DNA from 3 places in the Paenibacillus sp. UNC217MF genome. Region 2 is predicted to be linked to each of the others. Evidence: riboswitches for the same ligand, from Rfam matches in the RefSeq annotation. Region 2 holds a riboswitch; each other region holds the start of a gene.
What was found. Region 2 has a riboswitch for cobalamin ahead of metE (5-methyltetrahydropteroyltriglutamate--homocysteine S-methyltransferase). Riboswitches for the same ligand answer to the same signal wherever they lie in the genome.
Positions count from the first base shown of each region.

Region 1: another riboswitch for cobalamin. It lies ahead of BP95_RS0106640 (ABC transporter substrate-binding protein); the one in region 2 lies ahead of metE (5-methyltetrahydropteroyltriglutamate--homocysteine S-methyltransferase).
Region 3: another riboswitch for cobalamin. It lies ahead of BP95_RS32105 (DUF4430 domain-containing protein); the one in region 2 lies ahead of metE (5-methyltetrahydropteroyltriglutamate--homocysteine S-methyltransferase).

Region 1 is NZ_JMLT01000009.1:213,267-220,689, forward strand. It holds gene BP95_RS0106620 (adenosylcobinamide amidohydrolase) at 1-290, shown strand, start outside; gene cbiB (adenosylcobinamide-phosphate synthase CbiB) at 331-1,296, shown strand; gene BP95_RS0106630 (histidine phosphatase family protein) at 1,417-2,208, shown strand; cobalamin riboswitch at 2,405-2,616, shown strand; gene BP95_RS0106640 (ABC transporter substrate-binding protein) at 3,066-4,067, shown strand; gene BP95_RS0106645 (FecCD family ABC transporter permease) at 4,085-5,128, shown strand; gene BP95_RS0106650 (ABC transporter ATP-binding protein) at 5,125-5,994, shown strand; gene cobT (nicotinate-nucleotide--dimethylbenzimidazole phosphoribosyltransferase) at 6,285-7,340, shown strand.
Region 2 is NZ_JMLT01000003.1:40,336-47,758, reverse strand. It holds gene BP95_RS0100270 (heavy metal translocating P-type ATPase) at 1-1,567, shown strand, start outside; gene BP95_RS0100265 (HesB/YadR/YfhF family protein) at 1,758-2,048, shown strand; cobalamin riboswitch at 2,261-2,451, shown strand; gene metE (5-methyltetrahydropteroyltriglutamate--homocysteine S-methyltransferase) at 2,775-5,099, shown strand; gene BP95_RS0100255 (DUF3939 domain-containing protein) at 5,450-5,953, shown strand; gene BP95_RS0100250 (DnaJ family domain-containing protein) at 6,105-6,509, shown strand; gene glsA (glutaminase A) at 6,654-7,423, shown strand, end outside.
Region 3 is NZ_KK366028.1:184,810-192,232, forward strand. It holds gene rlmN (dual-specificity RNA methyltransferase RlmN) at 1-716, shown strand, start outside; cobalamin riboswitch at 851-1,043, shown strand; gene BP95_RS32105 (DUF4430 domain-containing protein) at 1,203-6,614, shown strand; gene BP95_RS32110 (DUF4430 domain-containing protein) at 6,724-7,423, shown strand, end outside.

The sequences.
Region 1 (7,423 bases), on a different contig from region 2:
CCATTCTTATTATGGATGGCAAATTGTCTGATGCCGCGGTATGGAATGTGTTCATGACGGCAACGGAGGCCAAATGTGCGGCTCTGTCTGATCTGGGCATCTTAGATTCAGAGACGGGGCGCATTGCCACAGGAACGACGACAGATGCAATTGCATTTGCCGTGATAGACAGTGGACGATATGAACCTGTGCATTGCTATGCAGGGACAGCGACCACATTGGGTCATGCGGTCGGACAACTCGTGTATTCTACCGTATATGAGTCCGTCAAGACTCAGCATGAAGCATGACCGCTAACAGAGAAGAACAACCTACTAGGGTGGTAGACATATGACAGCAGCGCTCATCATAATAGCAGCATACATATGGGATCGGATTGTAGGCGATCCTCGGGCTATCCCGCATCCAGTCGTTGGGATTGGCAAAGGAATAAGCAGAGTAGAACGTGTTATACGCAGGATAAGTCCTTCCGAGCAGGCGCTCAAGCCGCTAGGCATCCTGCTGCCGATTATCGTGGTAGGAGGGGCGTATGCGTCGACTTGGCTTATATTAACAGGACTATATCATGTTCATGAATATGTAGGATGGATTGCCGAGGCATTGCTCATTGGAACGACAATTGCGGCAAAAGGACTGAAGGATGCAGGGATGGCTGTGTATCGGAGGCTGAAGGAGCAGGACTTAGAGGGTGCAAGGCGAGAAGTCGGCATGATTGTCGGCCGCGATACAGAGCAATTGGATGAACCGGAAGTCGTGCGCGCTACCGTCGAGACGGTAGCGGAGAACATAGTTGATGCGGTCATTTCGCCGCTATTCTTCGCACTTATCGGAGGCGCTCCGCTGGCTATGGCATATCGTGCGGTGAATACGCTCGATTCTATGGTCGGCTATAAAAATGAGAAATATCAGAATTTGGGCTGGGCATCTGCCCGCCTCGACGATATCGCCAACTGGATACCAGCACGGATCACTGCTGTGCTCATCACGCTGAGCGCTTGGATTCATCGGTATGATGCACGCAGGGCTTGGTCAATGGCGCTTCGAGATGCAAGCAAGCATCCAAGCCCGAATAGCGGGTGGGCCGAGGCAGCAGCAGCAGGTGCGCTTGGCATCAGGCTTGGTGGTTATAATGTGTATAAAGGAATACGTTCGTTCCGCGCTTATATGGGGGATATGAAGCAGCCTCTGCAAGCAGAGCATGTGCCTGCGGTATGCAGGTTGCTCGTAAGCAGCTCGACAGTCTTTGTTATTCTGGCAGGCCTGCTCCTATATGTGCGAGGAGGATGGCTTCTGTAGACGAATGGCGGATGAAGGAGTACAAATGGGATGACACGGACAACTAAATGGAATGCTCCCGCTATTCATCGGAACCGGCGTCGTTCAGGAGCATCGAAAAACAACAGGAAACGATTATTAATGACAAGACATATGTTACGAAAAAAGAGTCAAGCAAGCGGCAAAATTGTGCGTTTCGCACTTGTTCGTCATGGCTTGACGCAAGAGAATACGGAACGGCGATATATTAGCTATTCGGATGTGCCGCTATTGCCGGATTCAACAGAAGAGCTCCGAGCGCTTCGCCGAACATTGGCGCATCCATCGCCGCTGCTATACACGAGCGATATGCGCCGCTGTCGCGACACGCTCGCCTATTTGCGTCCGCGTGACAGCATCCAAGCTGTGGAGGACACAAGGCTGCGAGAATATGACTTCGGTATGTGGGAAGGGTTAACCTACAATGACTTGAAGGAAGATCCACAGTATCGAAGATGGCTTGACGATTCATCAGCCATCCAGCCGCCGCGCGGGGAACCGTGGCAGACCTTCTGTACGCGAACGGCGCATGTATGGTGGGAAGTGCTGCGCAATGCGCGTGATTCCTTCATCAGCAGCGGTAATCACATGGAACGGCAAGAGAGCGCTATCCGTCGTCGACCGTACCATTCTTCGCCGCTGCCACGTGGACGTGTGCTGCGCAGCAAGACAAGCCGGATGCAGAGACAGTCATATGGAAGCGGGCCTACTCCGCGGCCGGATGTTGTCATCGTCACACACGGTGGCGTCGTTCGTCGCTTATACACGCTGGCTTTCCCAAGGAAGTCATTCTGGGAAGCCGCTGCGCCAATCGGTGGCGGTGTTATGATTACGGCGAAGCGATGTGCCCGCAAATGGAAGTTCTTGCGAGCAGAACGGCTTCCCAGCAGATGATGACGTTTGTGTGTCAAAGCAGGTTCATTGGATACGCGCAATGATGTAATCTATTGCAACGCAGGGGCTTTTCCCCTATAATCAATTATCGAGTTTAGCACTTGGATGACGAAATGTATTCCATATTGAATAATCGTGATACTTCAGGTCCTTGGGTATGTATGCGGTACGGATCCATACGCGTTGTTCGGTAAGAGACACCGTTGTATTGTATGGCCGATGCATATTCGAGGTTAATAGGGAAGCCGGTGTAAACCCGGCGCGGTCCCGCCACTGTGAATGGAGTGTTGCGCTCATGATGCCACTGTCGGATTCATTAGTGTGTGCTGTATGTACCGCTATGGATGGGAAGGCGAGCTGCAACGTATTCTCCTAAGTCAGGAAACCTGCCTGAAGATGGACGAGCTGTATCCTTCGCGGAGAGGATCACGTCATTGGCGTAATGCATCAGGCAACATGGCAGCGCAGCTGCTTGCTTCCTGCTTCTAGGTGTCTGTTGAATATTGCGATAGATGACTTTGTGTTCCCCCGGATCGAAGGATCGGGGGTTTTTGCTGTATTTGGAAATGATTTCACATCCCATCAAGCACTTCGTTTGTACAAGGTAAACTGCAGTTCAATGCAATTGCACAGCACGAATGTATATCACAAATTCAGTCACAGTAGGATTTACAGCTCAGGTATATGCAAGTGCTCATTGACAACTGATACCGAATGGGGATGTACATACATTCTTACGGCAAGTGCAGCTTGCAGTGCATTATCGTTCGCATGGCGAAGGATGGAACCGCTTTACACCTGCACGGGTAGTACATGGTTAGAGACTAGGAAGAATGACGCGAGGGAGAGATTCTGACATGAACAAATGGCTGAACAAATCGGTAGCGGCGCTATTGGCGCTTATGCTTACAGTAGGACTGGCGGCTTGCGGCAATAAAGATGCGGCTAAGCCTGCTGAGAATAATACTGCACAGCAAGAGTCCAATGGCAATGGGGCTACAGAACAACCGAAGCAGGATGATCTAAAAACGACGTATCCACTGACTGTTAAGGATGCGACTGGTGAGGAGTTCACATTCGACAAAGCGCCAGAACGTATTATATCCGTGTCCCCAGCTGAGACAGAGTCCTTGTTCGCGCTTGGATTGGATGCACAAATCGTTGGGGTGTCTGATTTTGACGACTATCCAGAGGCAGCGAAGTCCAAAGAGAAAATGGGCGGCATTACGAAGCCGAATGAAGAGGCAATCATTAAAGCTAAGCCGGACATCGTATTCACAGGTATCTCCATGAAGGAGCCCGTCGTGAAGAAGTTCCGTGAACTGGGCATTAAAATATTCAAGGTTGAGCCAAAAACGTACGATGATGTGATTAAGAACATTGAATTGTATGGTCAAATTACGGATCAGCAAGCTAAGGCGAAGACGATTGTTGACAACATGAAACAAGTGCGTGAAGATGTGAAGTCGGCCGTTCAAAGTGCGGAGAAGAAAAAGGTGTATATTGAATTCTCCCCAGGCTGGACAGTAGGCAGCGGCGAGTTCATGAACGAACTGATTGAAGTGGCAGGCGGCACGAACGTTGCGGCTGATTCAGCTGGCTGGATTCAAATTAACGAAGAGAATATTATTAAATCCAATCCGGATGTAATCATGTTCACGCAAGGTGTAGTGGACAAAGAGACGAACAAATCCTTGGAAGAAATTATTCGTGGACGCAGCGGTTGGAACAACATTAATGCAATTAAGAACAATCAAGTAATCGGTGTGGATCAGAACCTGATCAGCCGTCCGGGACCTCGTGTAGCTGAAGGATTGAAGGCAGTTGCGAAGGCGATTCATCCGGACTTGGTAAAATAATCATCGTGGAGAAATCGATGAATAAAATGGGTTGGTATGGAGGAGCGGGTATTGCGCTTCTCCTTTTGTCCGTTGTAGGATGCCTCGCTGTAGGCTCTGTACAAATGCCAATGGGGGAAATTGCTCAAATTCTGCTTCATCATATTCCAGGGCTGGATCAGTTCATACCGGTGACATGGGATGACGCTTCCGCGCAAATTATGATGAAGGTACGCTTCCCACGAGTTCTATTGGCAATGCTCGTAGGGGCGGCGCTTGGGGTCGCAGGTACTGCATTTCAAGGAGTGCTGCGCAACCCGTTGGCAGATCCGTATACATTAGGGGTATCTTCAGGGGCTTCTGTTGGAGCCGCATTCCTTATTTACTTCGGTTTGCAGTATTCGCTGTTCGGCGAATGGACGATTCCTGTCGTTGCATTCGCTACAGGGGTAGCGACCCTAATGTTCGTCATTAAGCTGGCCAGTGAGCAGGGGAAGATTCCAATCGAGACACTGATTTTATCTGGAGTCGTGATGCAAGCCTTTCTCGGCTCCATCGTCTCCTTTCTTGTAGCCATGACAAATCAGACGATCAATGAGATTTTGTTTTGGGTGATGGGCAGTTTGGCGATGCGAGGTTGGTCTTATACAGTGGTGCTCGCTCCTTATTTGGCAATTGGCATTGTTATTCTTATTGCATATGCAAGACCGCTTAATTTGCTTGCATTAGGTGAGCGGCAGGCCTCGCATCTCGGACTTCATGTAGAGCGGACGAAATGGGTAGTGCTGCTGACGGCAACGATGATTACGGCAGCTGCCGTATCTGTCTCCGGCGTCATCGGCTTTGTCGGATTAGTCGTTCCGCATCTGCTGCGCTTAATTGTAGGCCCCGATTATCGATATTTGATACCGCTCTCAGCAATTGGGGGAGCGATATATGTGATGTGGGCAGATACGATTGCCCGTACGGCATTCGCACCGACAGAAATCCCACTTGGGGTTGTAACCGCGTTTCTAGGTGCGCCATTCTTCGCCTACTTGCTTATGCGAAATAAGCGAGCGAAACGGGGGAAATGGTCATGACACAGCGAAGAGAACATCTACCGAAAGCATATCTGGATCATGCAGAGAGCAGCAATCATGCCTTTCACATGGAGAAGGGCAGCATCATTGAGGTTCAAGGACTGAGCAAGCATTATGGGGAGAAGCATGTACTGCAAGATGTGGATTTCGCTGTGAAGTCTGGAGAGTGGGTTGGCATCATTGGTCCGAACGGTAGTGGCAAGTCCACGCTTCTGTCTTTGTTGTCAGGAGTTGATCGACCTACTTCTGGCTCTATACAGCTTGCTGGTCAAATGCTGGGTACCTATAAGCGCAGAGCACTGTCTCAGATGATGGCAGTGCTGCAGCAGGAAGCGCTTCCACCACTTGGATTTACGGTGCGCGAAGTGGTTGAGATGGGACGTTTCCCATTTCAATCCTGGCTTGGATCAGAATCTGAGGATAGTGGAGAGATTGTAGACCGGATTATGGAGAAGCTGCAACTGACGGAGCTGGCTGACCATCCACTTGATCGGATTAGCGGCGGGCAGCGCCAACGGACGGCATTGGCTAAGCTAATGGTGCAATCCCCTTCTGTTGTACTGCTGGATGAGCCGACGACGTATTTGGACATTCATTATCAGGTGCAATTTATGGATATTGTTCGGGAGTGGCAGCAGGATTGCGGGTTGACGGTCGTATCCGTGCTCCATGATTTGAATTTGGCTTCTTTATATTGCGATAGGCTTGTTGTCATTCATGGCGGCGGCATTGCTGCTCAAGGCACACCTGAGCAGATCATGACTACGGAGCTGCTGTCGCGTATTTTTGCCACAGAGACGACAGTTGTGCCGCATCCCGATACGGGCCGCCCTCAGATTCTTATTCGACCGAAGCTAGGGTTATAGACGGCCCTGGACAGCATAAATTGCTGTCATTTTGCAATAACGCAATTTATAGCATTCCGCTTGAAAATCGATAACGATGAATATAGTGAATGTTGCATGGAACAAGAGTGGATATGAGTCATAGTCAGAAAGAACCACAATCTGTGCACGGATCTAAGATCACAACTAAGAACTGAAAACAATCATTTGCACATTTAAGAACAGAACTAAGAAATGAATACAACTATGTGCACATCTATGAACACAAGTTTGTGCACATGAAAATCAATTTGACAACGGAGATGAGCAGCATGAATGAACGATTAAATCAACTGATCGCACAAATTAAGCTCTTGGATGAGCAGGCAATCCAATCTGCCATCGAGCATCAAAATCAATTGACGAAGCCGCCGGGAAGCTTGGGAGTACTCGAGCAGGTTGCGATTCAAGTTGCAGGTATTACAGGAGAGGTTAAACCGCAATTTGAGAAGAAGGCCGTTATTGTCATGGCTGGCGATCATGGAGTATGTGAGGAAGGCGTTAGCGCATTCCCATCCGAAGTGACGCCGCAGATGGTGTATAATTTCCTCCGTGGCGGAGCTGCGGTCAATGTTTTGTCGCGCGAAGCTGGTGCAGACGTGGTATGTGTCGACATCGGTGTCAATGCGGACTTGGATGATCTGAAGCTTGTATCGCGCAAGGTGCGCAAAGGTACGGCGAATATGGCGAAGGGGCCTGCTATGTCGCGAGAGGAAGCAATCTCTGCGGTTCTAGTAGGTGTTGATATTGTGGAGCAGTACGTTCGCGAAGGATATCGCCTGTTCTCGACAGGGGAGATGGGCATTGGAAATACAACGGCGAGCGCTGCGATGCTGTGTGCATTTACTGGGATGGAGCCTGAAGAGGCAGTAGGCCATGGGACAGGCATCGGCGACGCGCAGTGGAAGCATAAATGCAATGTGGTACGGCAAGCGCTTGAAATCAATGCACCGAATCGTGAGGATGCATTGGATGTATTGGCGAAGGTAGGAGGGCTGGAAATTGCCGGTCTTACGGGTGTTATTCTAGCAGCGGCGGCGAATCAGGTTCCGGTTGTGATAGACGGGTTTATCTCCAGTGCGGCTGCTCTGGCTGCTGTACGATTAGCTCCGGCGGTACAGCCTTATCTTATTGGCTCGCACTTGTCAGAGGAGCGGGGGCATACAGCGCTATTGTCTGAGCTCAAGCTAAATCCATGCTTGCATGTGCAGATGCGTCTTGGCGAAGGGACTGGCGGTGTGCTGATGTTCCAGCTCATTGATGCTGCAGTGCGAATTATGCGAGAGATGGCAACATTCGCAGAGGCGGGTGTAACTAACAAGGAGTAATCGTGAATTGGCATGTCGGGATTATGGTTCCAAATGAACAAGAAACGTAAACAAGCATGACGATTGCATGTATGTATGTTGTC
Region 2 (7,423 bases):
ACGGTCTTCTCAAGCGATCCGGGCTCTGATGGGGCTGCGTGCCAAAACGGCAACCGTTGTGCGCGACGGTGAACAAGTGGAAGTGCCTGTGGAGGATGTGGCAAGTGGGGATCTCGTACTTGTTCGCCCGGGTGAGAAAGTACCGGTAGACGGCATTGTAGTTAGCGGAACTTCGACCGTGGATGAATCCATGCTTACCGGTGAAAGTGTCCCTGTTGAGAAGCAAGCCGGCGATAATGTATACGGGGCTACCGTGAATGCGCAGGGGGCATTTACGATGAAAGCGACTCAGGTCGGCTCCGAGACGGCGCTCTCGCAAATTATTAAAATCGTTGAGGAGGCACAGGGCTCCAAGGCTCCGATTCAGCGGATCGCTGATAAAATATCAGGCATCTTCGTGCCGATAGTCGTTGGAATTGCGGTGCTTGTATTCTTAATTTGGTATTTCGCTGTTGAACCAGGCAACTTCGGTGTAGCCTTGTCTCGTACCATTGCCATACTCGTAATCGCTTGCCCGTGTGCGCTCGGCTTGGCAACGCCAACGTCGATTATGGCAGGAACCGGACGTGCTGCAGAATATGGTGTACTATTCCGTGGCGGCGAGCATCTGGAAGGCGCCTATCGGGTGCAGACGGTTGTGCTCGACAAGACAGGAACCGTAACAGAAGGGGCTCCTTCGCTTACAGATGTTGTATTGCATGATGGGAATGAAGACGAGAAGACAGAACTCTTGACCTTACTAGCATCTGCTGAGAAGCAATCCGAGCATCCATTGGCACAGGCGATTGTGAAGGGATTGACTGAGCAAGGAATCAGCACGGTCGAACCGGATTCATTCCGAGCTGAACCTGGATATGGAATAGCGGCTGAGGTGAATGGGCATCAGATTATTGTCGGCACACGCAGATGGATGGAGAAGAACGGGGTAGCAAGCAGCGATGCAGAGGAAGCATTGCAAGATATGGAGCAGGCAGGTAAGACGGCAATGCTTATCGCGGTTGATGGCAGCTGGAAAGGCATAGTTGCCGTTGCCGATCAAGTGAAAGCTTCCTCGAAGAAGGCCATTGAGCGGCTGCATCAAATGGGGATACGCGTTGTCATGATGACGGGAGACAACACACGCACGGCCAGAGCAATCGCGTCACAAGTAGGGATTGATGATGTATTTGCAGAGGTGCTGCCTGAACAGAAGGCACAGCATGTGCGCGAGCTGCAGCAGAGAGGCAGTGTTGTGGCCATGGTAGGCGATGGAATTAATGATGCGCCAGCTCTGGCAGCAGCGGACATAGGGTTCGCGATCGGTACAGGTACGGATGTAGCAATGGAGACGGCAGGCGTAACCTTAATGCGTGGCGACTTGAACGGCATTGCGGATGCGATGGAGATGAGCCGCCGTACCATGCGCAACATTAAGCAGAACTTGTTCTGGGCACTCGTATACAATACGATAGGCATCCCGATTGCAGCAATTGGATTGCTTGCCCCATGGCTTGCAGGTGCGGCTATGGCCTTCAGCTCGGTATCCGTTGTACTGAATGCACTGCGGCTTCAACGCATCAAGCTGTAACCTGGCAGAATTTCTCGGTAGAGATCGTGATGTTCCTAAACAGAAGGTAGCATATAATTATATCGCCGAACGTATTATGCGGTAATGATGATGCGGATCATTGACGAACTGTCAACTTTGGTGTTAACAAAAGTGGCGGCCACATGGTATGATCAAATCGGATGAAAGGTATGATTAAGGAGGTCTGAACATGCAATTACGCGTTACAGCGAAGGCAGTCGAGCGTTTTTTGGCTGATTGGGGATTTACAGCAGGAGACTCAGTACGCATATTCGTCCGCTACAGCGGATTCAGTGCTTCAGGACCTTATTCATTCGGCATCATGAAAGACAGTCCGCAATATCCAGCAGTGACGGAAGTTGTGAACGGCATTACGTTCTTTATGGAGCAAAATGATGTATGGTTCTTGGATAATCGTGAATTGACGCTAGATGAGAAAGGTGAAGATATTGTCTTTCTGCATGAAGGAATGGTCATCTAGCGCATCAACCCGTAATCATCAATAGGCGAGCCGAGAGGCTCGCCTATTGTGCATGGATAGACGCTTAGTGAATTAGAGTTTAATGAAGATAATGTGACAGCTCCGGTATTTGTTTATTTTGGGTAGAGATGAGAAAAAATCCTTGTCATTCGTTCTGGTTAGATATATAATCGTTCTCAATTGGGGGAAGCGTGACTGCGACTTTCAATGCAATTGAATAGGAGGAAACAGGTGCTTTGGGTAACGTCGAAGCTTAATAGGGAAGCCGGTTGGAAATCCGGCGCGGTCCCGCCACTGTGACAGTTGAGGTATTGCGAGAGAGCCACTGGTCGTAATCGATCGGGAAGGCTGCAAAGGCCAATGAAGCTGAAGCCAGGAGACCTGCCTGTTTTGACAACACTGTTCGTACCTACGGGAGATAGGGAAGTGTTCGTAAGCATGGATATCGGTTTTCGATTCCTCTTAGCATGAGGGCAGTCTGCTAATGAGACGGAAGGATCGATCTATTCCACTATGACTTCATGGACGTTTACGAGACATTTCTGTTGTTGGACAGGAATGTCTTTTTTGCATATTGGGATGCAATGAAAATATCTGAAGTCTGAGTGATAAAGTCACATATGGTGGGGTAGAGCGCTCAACTGCAATCTTAATTCCGTGTTAAGCGATAGAAATTGTCCAATTATATCCCGTACGGCAAAATGACTCATGGAGAGGGGCAGTATGATGACAGTTCATTCAATCAAGACAAGCACAGCAGGTTACCCTCGGATCGGATACGACCGGGAATGGAAGAAGGCATTGGAGCAATATTGGGCTGGGAATAGTTCTGTTCAGCAGCTGGAAGAAGGATTGGCGCGCATCAATGATGTTCGGCTGAAGACGATGCAGGACGCTGGCATTGACCTAATTCCAGTAAATGATTACTCCTGGTATGATCATGTGCTTGATATGACGGCCACATTTGGATTGATTCCGTCACGGTTTGCATATGATGGTGGAGAAGTGAACGCAGATTTGCTGTTCGCCTTGGCTCGCGGAACACAGGATGCGGTAGCTTGCGAGATGACGAAGTGGTTCAATACGAACTATCACTACATTGTGCCGGAATGGGAAGGCAAGGCGCCGCAACTTACGGTCAATCGCCCGTTGCAAGCCTATCGCCAAGCGAAGCAGATTCATGGCATTGAAGGTAAGCCAGTCATCATCGGGCCATATACTTATGTCCGCTTTATTAAAGGGATTAAACCGGAAGAGCGCCTGAACGTTCTTCGCCAATTCGTAGGGGTATACGGACAGTTGCTTAGCGAGTTGGAGGGTGAAGGTGTGCAGGCTGTGCAATTGGATGAACCTGCATTCGTGCTGGAAATGCCAAGCGAGCATTGGGCTGCTGTGAAGGAAGTCTATGCCGAATTGCGTAAGGCAGCACCAAGTTTATCGTTATGGGTTCAGACCTACTTCGATGCGGTGTCCGACTACGAAGCGTTCGTGTCGCTTCCGGTGGATACGCTCGGATTAGACTTTGTTCATGATAGAGGGAGAAATGAAGCAGCGCTTCGTCAATTCGGATTCCCTGCGCAGAAGCAGCTTGCTGTCGGCATTATTGATGGCCGCAATATTTGGCGTACGGACTTGGCTGCAGCAGCAGCATGGCTCGAGTCTGTGGAAGAGATTGTACCGAAGGAACGCTGGATTATTCAGCCATCATGCAGCCTGCTTCATGTACCACTCACGGCGGCGCGGGAAACTGAGCTGTCAGCACCAGTGCGCGAGGCATTGGCGTTCGCGGATGAGAAGCTGGAGGAGACTGCCCTACTTGCTCGTCACTTCTCAAGCCCGAGTGAAGAGACGCGTGCAGCATTAGCAGAGAGCGGTGCTCGTGTTCAAGCATGGCGGACAGAACCGTCAAGACAGCGTCCGCAAGTCGTTCAAGCGTTGGAAGAACTGCTTCGTGCAGAGAAGGAAAAAGGAATTGAACGTCTTCCATTCGAGGAACGCAAGGAGCTTCAGCGCAAGCGCTGGCCATCGCTGCCACTGCTGCCGACCACAACGATTGGCAGTATGCCGCAAACTGCGGATATCCGGCGCGCACGCCTTCGCTTCCGCAAGGGAGAATGGGATGCGAAGACGTATGAAACGTATTTGGAAGAGGAAATGACACGCTGGATTCGCATTCAGGAAGAGATCGGCATTGACGTGCTGGTACATGGTGAATTCGAACGCACGGACATGGTCGAATACTTCGGTGAGAAGCTGGACGGGTTCGCATTCACGAAGTTCGGCTGGGTTCAATCCTATGGTTCGCGCTGTGTAAAACCACCGGTTCTGTACGGAGATGTGGCGTTCACAGAGGCGATGACGGTGAAGGAAACGGCATTTGCACAGTCCCTGACGTCTCAGCCGGTTAAGGGGATGCTTACGGGGCCGGTAACGATCTTGAACTGGTCGTTCGTACGTGACGACATTCCTCGCGAGCAGGCGGCATTCCAGCTGGCGTACGCGCTTCGTCAAGAGATTGCAGCACTGGAGACTGCAGGTATTGGCATGATCCAGGTCGATGAGCCTGCAGTGAAGGAAGGTATGCCGCTTAAGGCGGAGGACGCTGTCTATTATACGGATTGGGCGGTGCTTGCTTTCCGGCTTGCAACATGCGGAGCAGCGCCTGAGACGCAAGTACACACGCATATGTGCTATTGCGACTTCTCCGACATGGTTGATACGATCCGCAAGATGGATGCGGACGTGATCTCGCTCGAAACGGCACGAAGTGGCGGCGATATGATTGCAACACTAGAGGAGCAGAGCTATGAGCTTGGCATTGGTCTGGGTGTATATGATATTCATAGCCCACGTGTGCCTGCTGTGGAAGAGATTGATCGGATTATCGAGCAAGCGCTTCGAGTGCTTCCGGTTGAGACGTTCTGGATTAACCCAGACTGTGGTCTGAAGACGCGCCGCGAACCGGAGACGGTAGCTGCACTGCGCAACATGGTAGAAGCAACAAAGCTCGCTCGCGCACGTCATGAAGCAGCAGTATCGACTGAAGCATAAGAACTGATCCTCGCTAGTTTTCATCGCGCGCACATAGACCTTCAATATTTCTTCATTAATCATAGGGAAAGGCCATCTCTCGCAGTCATCGCGACTGCCATGCAGAGATGGTCTTTTTTTATAACGTGAAACCTTCAAATTTAAAATACGTAATATATGGTAAATCGACATTTTTCTTTTCCTGCGCGTGAGTGAATGAGATGAACATTGGTTATTCATATGTTAAAGGAATACCGGAACAACCAAACATGTCGATTAATGAAAATTATGTTATAATAGAGATGTAAGCGGATACATGATTCCTGCTTCCATCTTCCTTATCATACGGAGGCAGAAAGGTGGGATCTGATATGCGTTGGTTCACACAATGGTTCAAACGGGATAAGAAAAACTCTAAGGCAGCTCTTGAAGCGGTGCATGTAACGTTAGAAGATGTCCGCAGAGCGGTGCTTCAATATGAGAAAGATATGCCAAAAGAGATTAAACGAACGACCCTGCTCCTAGGGGATCAAAGCATTGATTTGAAACGCCTGCGCCGTTATTTAGGTGGGGAATCGGATCAGAAGTTCTATATGTCCCATTATACGTACGAAATATTTGAAGAGAAAGACAAGCACATTCCGATATATCTAGATATGGTTCAGGCTGCGGTCGATGATTATTTGGATGAACATGATGATCTTCCCGTACTCACGGGAACACGCAACCGCCAAGTCCACTATGACCTGCTCATGCAGCGCCATTATTTAAAAGAGAAGCCGCCTATCTCTTTTTACTTAACGACAGAGCAATTTTTACTGACTCACGAAGAGGATTGGCATAAATCACAAGCAGCGATTCCAATTGATTTGTAATTGAACTGGCACGAATAACAAGAGCTTGCCCTCATTGGCTGAGGGTGAGTTCTTTTTGTTAATTTTCCAGTTAAAATTCTGGGGTGATTAGTGGTATCCTATTACAGGGTATGTCTACATTAGATGTAGTCGAATAGCGAGGTGTGCAATCATGGATATTATCGGATGGATGGCAGAGCAGAAGATTCAAGAGGCAATGAATGAAGGTGGATTCGATGAGCTGCCAGGCAAGGGGAAGCCTCTGGTGCTCAAAGACTTGTCGCATGTTCCTGAGGAATTGAGACCAGCTTATTTGATGATGCAGAATGCGGGCCTGTTGCCGGAAGAGCTGCATGTAGGACGCGAAGTCGTTCGCTTGGAACAGCTTCTCGCTGCCTGCACTCCCGAAGATGAACAGAAGATTGGTGACACACGCAGGCAGCTGAATGAACGGAAGCTGCGGCTGCAAATGATGATGGAGGAGCGGGGATGGGCTGTTGTACCTGCGTTTGCCCAGTATGAATCACAGATTGTGAACAAGGTTTCGCGTGTTACGGAGCCTCAGCGTGAGGACTAGAGTACAGGCTGGACAGCATAACATGCTGACGCATGTGAACCCGCTAACCAAGAAACGATAGATATAACCATATATATCTCATCAGCGAGATGCTGATATGTTTATCGCAATGTTGGTTGAAGGAAGGAAAGGTGTACATTACGTATGACGACCTATTGGCAGCAACTTAGAAGAGAGCTCCCTCATTGGGTAGAGGAGAGCCGGACAGTATCACAGGATGGAGAGGTCGCTTCATATATACCGGGGCTTGCAAATGCTCCGAAGGATGGGCTGTGCATATCCTTGTTCGGTATTCAAGGTGAACAGGTGCATGCAGGCGATTGCAAGTTCAAATTTACAATGCAAAGCATATCCAAGGTCTTCTCACTGCTCTTGGCCTTGCTCGATAGCGGCGAGGCAGTTGTATTTAATAAGGTAGGGATGGAGCCCACTGGTGATGATTTCAACTCAATCTTGAAGCTTGAGCTCGTTGACCCTGGGAAGCCGTTCAATCCCTTTATCAATGCAGGGGCGATTACTATCGCCTCGTTAATTGAGGGGGGAACGCCTGAGGAAAAATCAATGCGCATGCTTGAATTCATTCGAGAATTGGCGGATGACCCTTCCATCACGTGGAATGAGGAAGTATACCAATCCGAGAAGGATACGGCACATCGGAATCGTTCATTGGCTTATTTCTTGAAGGATAATGGTGTACTTGAAGCGGATGTAGAGGATACGCTGGAGGTGTATTTCCGCCAATGCGCAATTGAGGTAAATACCGACCATCTTGCGCGTATGGCTCTTGTATTGGCAAATGGCGGCTGCAATCCACAGACAGGACGCTGCTACATTCCGAAGCATTATGTGCAGATTGCGAATTCGTTCATGGTGACGTGCGGCATGTACAATGCCTCGGGAGAATTTGCGATTCA
Region 3 (7,423 bases), on a different contig from region 2:
GCGACTTGTCGAGCGGCGAGATTGTGGAGCAGATTATGAAGGTTCAGCACCATTTGGATGCAGTGGGTGAGGGTGATCTGGTCAGCCATATCGTCGTAATGGGTATCGGAGAGCCATTCGATAACTTTGAGAATATCGTAGACTTCTTGCGGGTTGTTACCGACCATAAAGGTCTGGCAATTGGAGCGAGACGAATTACGGTATCGACGAGCGGATTGGCGAATAAGATTAAAGACTTCGCAGATATTAATCTGCGGGTGAACTTGGCCCTGTCCTTGCATGCGCCGAATGATGAGCTTCGCACGCGCATTATGAAGATTAACCGCGCCATTCCGATTGCAAAGGTGATGGAGGCGATTCGGTACTTCATCAACACGACAAACCAACGGGTGACGCTGGAATATATTTTGCTGAAGGACGTGAACGATCAGCAGGAGCACGCACTTGAGTTGGTGCAGCTGATTCAAGAGTGGAAGATGCAGGACGAGGTCAATGTGAACCTGATTCCGTACAACCCTGTTGATGAGCACAGCCAGTATCAGCGCAGCGAGCAGGAGTCGATTCGTGGCTTCTATGATGTCATGAAGAAAAAGGACATTAGCTGCAGTGTACGGTTGGAGCATGGTACAGACATTGATGCAGCTTGTGGCCAGCTTCGCAGCAAGCAGATTAAGAAAGAAAGCGGTGCTGGTGCCGATCAGGCAGCTATGAGCTAAATAACATTTTGTAGTCAACAAAAGGCGTACCTACCAATGGGTAGGGCGCTTTTTTTCGTGCTGTCTATGAGAAAGTTCTTTGTCCGTCATGCTAAATTTTGCTACAATAAAACCACGTATTCTTATCGCAATTACATAGAAATAGTTTATATGGTGCTGTGCACGCGCAGCTTAATAGGGAAGTCGATGCGAGTTCGACGCGGTCCCGCCACTGTAACGCAGAGCTGACAATCAAGGCTTTTATCCACTGTTAACTGAGTTAACGGGAAGGTAGATTGTCGAGCGATGATGCGAAGCCAGGAGACCTGCCATATAAGTGCTCTATATTTCTCACGAGGATGGGAGGGGGATGTTTATTCGTGCTGCTAGTAGGAGATTACTAGTGTATTTAGCTGCACCGAAGTGGTTACCTAACATCTTTCTAACATGGAAAGGTGTTTTTTTATTGCCTTCATATCGACATATTAAGGAGATCAGACATTGAAGATGATTACGAACAGAATGTTGAAGAAGAGCTTGTCTGCATTACTAAGTATCGTGTTGTTGTTATCTCTTGTACAGCCACAAGTCATAAGAGCGGCTAGTGGGCAGGGTAATACACAACTAAATAACATGATTGAACATACAGTTCAATACTATAAAGATTATTATAATGATGCTTCTAATCAAGATGCTGTAAGTGATTCATGGTGGGAGCTTGTTGCTCTGTGGAGCGCGGGTCAAGATTTGCATGATGGGACTTGGAGATTACCTAAATGGGAAACAAAAGAGCCAAGACTTCGTCCAAATGCAGGAGGCACCGATCATATTCGATATATTTATGGCTTACTTGCGTTAGGAAAGAATCCGGCTCACGCTTGGGAAACGAACCGGAATCTGTGGGCGGAGCTGGCAGCTCAGCAAGATCCAGCAACGGGTGCTATCGGTGGAGTCAATAAACACATTTGGGCAATGATTGCCTTAAGCGCCGGTGAAAAGCTTGGTCAGGATATGGGATCATGGAATGCCGCATCCAAGCAAAAAGCACTCGATTATCTGCTTAAAGCACAATATGCTGACGGAGGTTATGGACTGTCAGCTACTGGAAGCTCGGGTGATACTGACATTACTGGTATGGCGCTGCTTGCACTTGGTCAATACCAAGGACAGAGCGCGGTAGATGCGGCAATTGAACGAGCTAAGGAATTGTTGAAAAACCGCCAATTGGACAACGGAGGGTTTGATTCCGTTGGTACATGGGGATCCGGAGATAATTCCAATAGCTTATCTACATCCGTATCGGGATTGGTTGCTGCAGGCGATGATGTCTTGTCAGCAAAGTGGCAAAATTCCGGCAACACAGTTATTGATGCATATGCACGTTTTCAACAAAATAGTGGATCATTTAAATGGAAAGTAACGGATAACGCTACAAACCGGATGTCCACCGAGCAGGCTCTTGTTGCATTGCTCGATATCAAGCATGGAAAATCGGTATGGAGTCGCCTCGCGGAAGTGAAACTTCCACCGGATCAATCACAGATTAATGTGCAGGTAAGTGTCAAGGGGATTGAAGATGTCATTTATCAACCTAACCTAATTTCCTTGGATGCGACCATTAAAAAGCACACTGCGTTGGATGTATTAAAGTTAGCGCTGGATCAAGTTAATCCACCAATTCCCTACCTCACTTCGGGGAATGGGGATCAAGCAAGACTAACTTCTGTTGCTGGACAAAATGAAGGAAAGCTAGGCGGCAGCGATAGTTGGAAATACAAGGTGAATGGGAATGTTTCATCTGTAGGGGCAGGCGCATACGAGATAAAAGATGGCGATAATCTCTACTTCTACTATGGTCGCCAACCAATGATTTCTACAGTCTCTTCTATTCAACAGGGTGCCGTAAATCCGACGGTCGAAGTGCAGCTCGCGGGGGATACCTTTACGCTCCAAGCGTCGCAGATTGACAGTTGGCTCGTAAAGCCAGGAACGACTGGACTGAAACTAAAATCAGTTTCACTTCTTAATAGTCAAAAAGCAAAGCTTGTATTTGAAGGCCGTGCTGTTACTGGCGACCTAACGGTTCAAGCTCTTGGAGCTGCCGTAACGGGACAAGAGGAAAGCAATGGATTGGTAGTTAGCTTGGAAATTCCTAAATCGATTGGGACTGCCACATTGTCCGTAGAGATTAGAACCGTCGGTCAAGGAGATATCATTGCACCTGTAGCAATACCATTGTATGAAGGAGATACAGCCTTCACAGCTTTAAAAAGAGAACTCGAGGATCGAAACATTGACTTTGACTATAGTGGTTCAGGCAAATCGGTTTATATCAAAGGCATTGATCCACTTTGGGAATTTGATGAGGGGCCGTTAAGCGGCTGGATGTATTCCGTAAATGGGGTATTTCCGAATTATAGCGCGGGGATATATACATTGAAGGACGGGGACGTTCTCCGTTGGCAGTACACGACAGATATGGGTAAGGATATTGGTTCGATAAACGATCCAAGCCCGTCTGGAGACAAGACAATTGTAGTAGGTGAGAACGAAACCACGGTAAATGTGGGGTCGGAACAGGAACCTCTTTCAGAAAATAAAGTGACACTTGTATTTTCAAAGGATGAGCTGCCCCATGTAGCTTCCGTTACGAGCAGTACATATTTAGAAATCCAACCGAGTACATTTGTAATTTCTTCATGGGATCGAAAGCTCGAATTGCCTAGAATTTTAAGTGGAAGCGGTGATATTTTACTTTCTAGGCTGAATGAAGGCTTGTCCCCTTATAACAAAGAGGCAACAGAAATTGATTCCCGTATTAAGCTTGGCGGCGATCAAGATATTCATGTTGATAAGCATGCAACCCTTACTTTGAAGGGGCAAGGCAATAAAGAAGCAGCGCTCATGGATGCCAACGGATCAATCGTAATCATTCCTAAATATGATGATGAGTTGCTTAGATATGATGAGTTCTATTCATATGCCAATAGTGTAGGCGACCTAGTCATTAAGACTAAGCAATTGGGTGAGTTTCTAGCATATATCGCAAAAATAAAAGATACACCCGGCGGAGATAACGGCAATGGAGGAGTCGTTGATCCACCGGTAACTGGCTCAGTAACACTCTCTGTCGAGAAACATTCTATTGGGGAAGGGGACATTATTACTCCTATTTCTGTACCCCTATTCAAGGATGATACAGCGTTTACCGTATTGGAGAGACTGCTAAAGGAGAAGGGGATATCTTTACAATATGCGGGGTCAGGGGACTCGCTTTCTGTACTGTCTATAGCTGACCTAGGTGTGTCCGATAAAGGATCTAACAGTGGGTGGATGTACTCCGTTAATCAAAAGTTCTATGCTCACAGTGCAAACAAGCATAAGCTGGTTGATGGGGATGTCCTTCAATGGAGTTTCACCTGTAATTTAGGGCTTGATATTGGTGGATTACCATCAGGGGATTCTCATTTTCAGTTAAATGAACATACCAAGGAAGTTCTTGTGGGAACGGAGCAAAACATGCTTTCCTCACAAAAGTTGACATTAGAATTCAGAGCGGCAGAACTTCCTAAAATTCTGGCGAATCATACAATTGCCAACTTGAATATTGATAGCGGCACTGAAATTACCTCTCCTTGGAATAATGAATTGGAAATGCCACGGAGTTTGGAAACGAACGAGAGTACGCTGCTAGCTAAAATCAATGCTGAACTGTCATTGAATAACAAAGAGACTTCTCAAATTGATTCCCGTGTAAAAGTCGGCGGTGATCAGCATATTCAATTCAGTAAGCATGTCACTCTTACATTTAAGGGTCAGACGAATCAAGAAGCAGGATTTGTTAATGCAAGTGGGGTATTTACCCCAATCCCGAAATATAGTGATTCATCGGCACGAAAAGACGAGGTTTATTCATACGTTCAAGACGGAAATTTAATTGTTAAAACGACGCACTTTACTGAGTTCGTAACTTATCGTACTAAGGTCAAAGATGATGCGGGCAATGGGGGCGTTGACAACCCTCCAACCACTAACACAATTACGCTATCAGTTGAAAAGCGCACAATTGGCGAAGGCGATATTATAGCACCAGTGCGCGTAGAACTTCAGGATGGAGAAACGGCCTTTACAGCAATGAAGAGAGCAGTCGACCAAAAAGGCATTTCTATCGATTACACAGGTTCGGGGCCTACGCTTTATGTTAAAGCTATCGACGACTTGGGAGAGTTCGATAAAGGTCCCGAAAGCGGTTGGGTGTACTCTGTAAACGGCAAGTTCCCGAACTATAGCGCTGGTATCTATAACCTGAAGAAGGGCGATGTCCTTCGTTGGCAGTATACGACGAACTTGGGTAAAGACGTCGGCAATAAATTTGATGGAGGTACAGAAACCCCAGGAAAACCTGGATTGCCAGTTCACCCAGGGGGGGCAGGAACGGGCGGTGGCGCGCTTACACCGAAGCAGGTAGAAGAGTCTGCTAAGCTTAAGAGCCTTATTGACGGTGCTTCAGCATGGATACTAAGCAACCGCAAATTCACCGTTCAAGACAACTTTAATGATTGGGACGTCATGGCGCTGGCTCGTTCAGGTAAGAAAGTTCCTTCTACGTATTACGCGATTCTAGAAAACTATGTAAAAGAGAAAAAAGGAGAATTCCGATTAGTTACTGACTATGAACGCATGGCTTTGGCTGTTACGGCAATCGGCAAGGATCCAAGTAATGTAGCAGGCTTCAACCTCTTAGAGAAAATCTATAATAATGGGCGCATGACAAATCAAGGAACGAACGGTCTTGTGTTTGCTTTATTAGCCTTGGATGCGAACAAAACAGTTGTTCCAAACGATGCACTCTGGACAAGGGATAAGCTGATTCAGCAATTACTTGCTCAACAAAATTCAGACGGCGGGTTCCCGCTTAGCAAAGAGTCTAATGCTGTGAGCGACATCGATATGACTGCTATGTCACTGCAAGCATTGGCGAAATATCAAGATCGCAAAGAGGTCAAAGCAGCCACAGATAAGGCATTGTCTTGGTTGTCTTCGCAACAACTCGCTAACGGCGGATTTAAAGCATGGGGTGTTGAAACGAGTGAGAGCATCTCGCAGGTGATTATTGCGCTGTCTGGTCTTGGAATTGACTTGGAAGACAAGCGATTCGTGAAGAAGGATGGGGATTTGCTGAAAGCACTGCGCACGTATTTCAATACAGACGGCGGATTTGCGCATTCACGAGGCGAAGCGAGCAATTATATGGCAACACAGCAAGCATTGCTTGCGCTGACAGCCTATGATCGCGTGTTGACGAATCGAACAAGCCTGTATGTGATGACGGACGCCGCATCAACGGGCACGCAGAAGCCAAAGGATGAGAAAATAACGTACACAGACGATGCCTCCATTTCTGCTTGGGCAAAAGAAGCAGTCCATAAAGCGACGGAACTCGGGTTTATGCAGGGTACGGGTAAAGATAAGGACGCATCCCAATTTGAACCGAAGCGGGAATTAAGTCGGGCTGAGTTCGCGGCATTGATCGTGAAATTTGCTGGTTTACAGCCACAAGGCACAGATTCAGGATTTACCGATGTAAGTGCTTCGTCTTGGTATGCAGGATATGTTGCCACTGCGAAAGAAAAAGGTCTGATTTCGGGTGTTTCGGCAAATAAATTTGCACCGAACCAGGCGATTTCGAGACAAGAGATGGCAGCTATGCTCGTACGAATGAAGGGTCTTCCGAAGGATGCAGATTCATTGGCAGGACCGAAAGATCAACAGCAAGTAGCTGAGTGGGCATTGCCCTACGTCAAATATGCCTATCAAGCAGGTCTGATGTCGGGTGAGGACGGTTACTTTAAACCACAGCTTCATGTGACACGGGAAATGGCTGCTGTTGTCATGGTAAGACTGCACGGCATTCAATAATTTGCACGATCAGAAAGAAGGAGAGCAATCTCCTTCTTTCCGTATGAGCGGAACTACATGATAGCAAGCTTGCATCATCAACGAGTATGCATGGCATAGAGGTGAGGACATGTCCGAATGGTTTGCGTGGATAAAGCGCAACAAACAGAGATGGATAGCTGGACTGGCAGTACTGGCCATTGTAATTGCCACGGTATGGATATATGGCGGAAATGGCAGTCAGCCGAAGGATGAGAGGCTGGCTGGTCATACAACGGCACAAGAGCAAGAGCACCCGAGCCAAGCCTCTAAGGATCTGGCAAGTGAGACTGCTAATCTATCCGAACAGAAGCAGGATCAAGGGAATCCAGAATCGTTGCCTCAAGCAACAGCTGATCCCAAGTCTGATACAGTGCAGGGCATAGGAAGCAAAACAGGAGACACGGATAACCCAGATCACAAGGACACACGCTCTGATCCGTCTACTACAAGTAAAGAATCGGCGAAGGAGAAAGGCCAACAGAAAAATCAGGTTACTGAAACAACGCAGGGAAAAAGCATCGTAAGTAAAGCAACGGAGTCTTCTGTGAAATCGGATGTAACTCCAAAGGATAAAAAACCTTCTGGCACGTCTCCTTCTGCAAAAGAGAGCAAGGGGAATGCAGGCGAAAAGGAGAGCAAGGGCAGCAATAAGCAAGATGGACAGTCTACACCGAACAAAGGAGTTGCTTCTCAGCCAGATGCAAAGCCTCCACAGACTACTACCGTGCAGCTTACGATTGTGGGATCCTCGGATGTCGGTACGATCATGGGCACAGAGGAAATCGAAA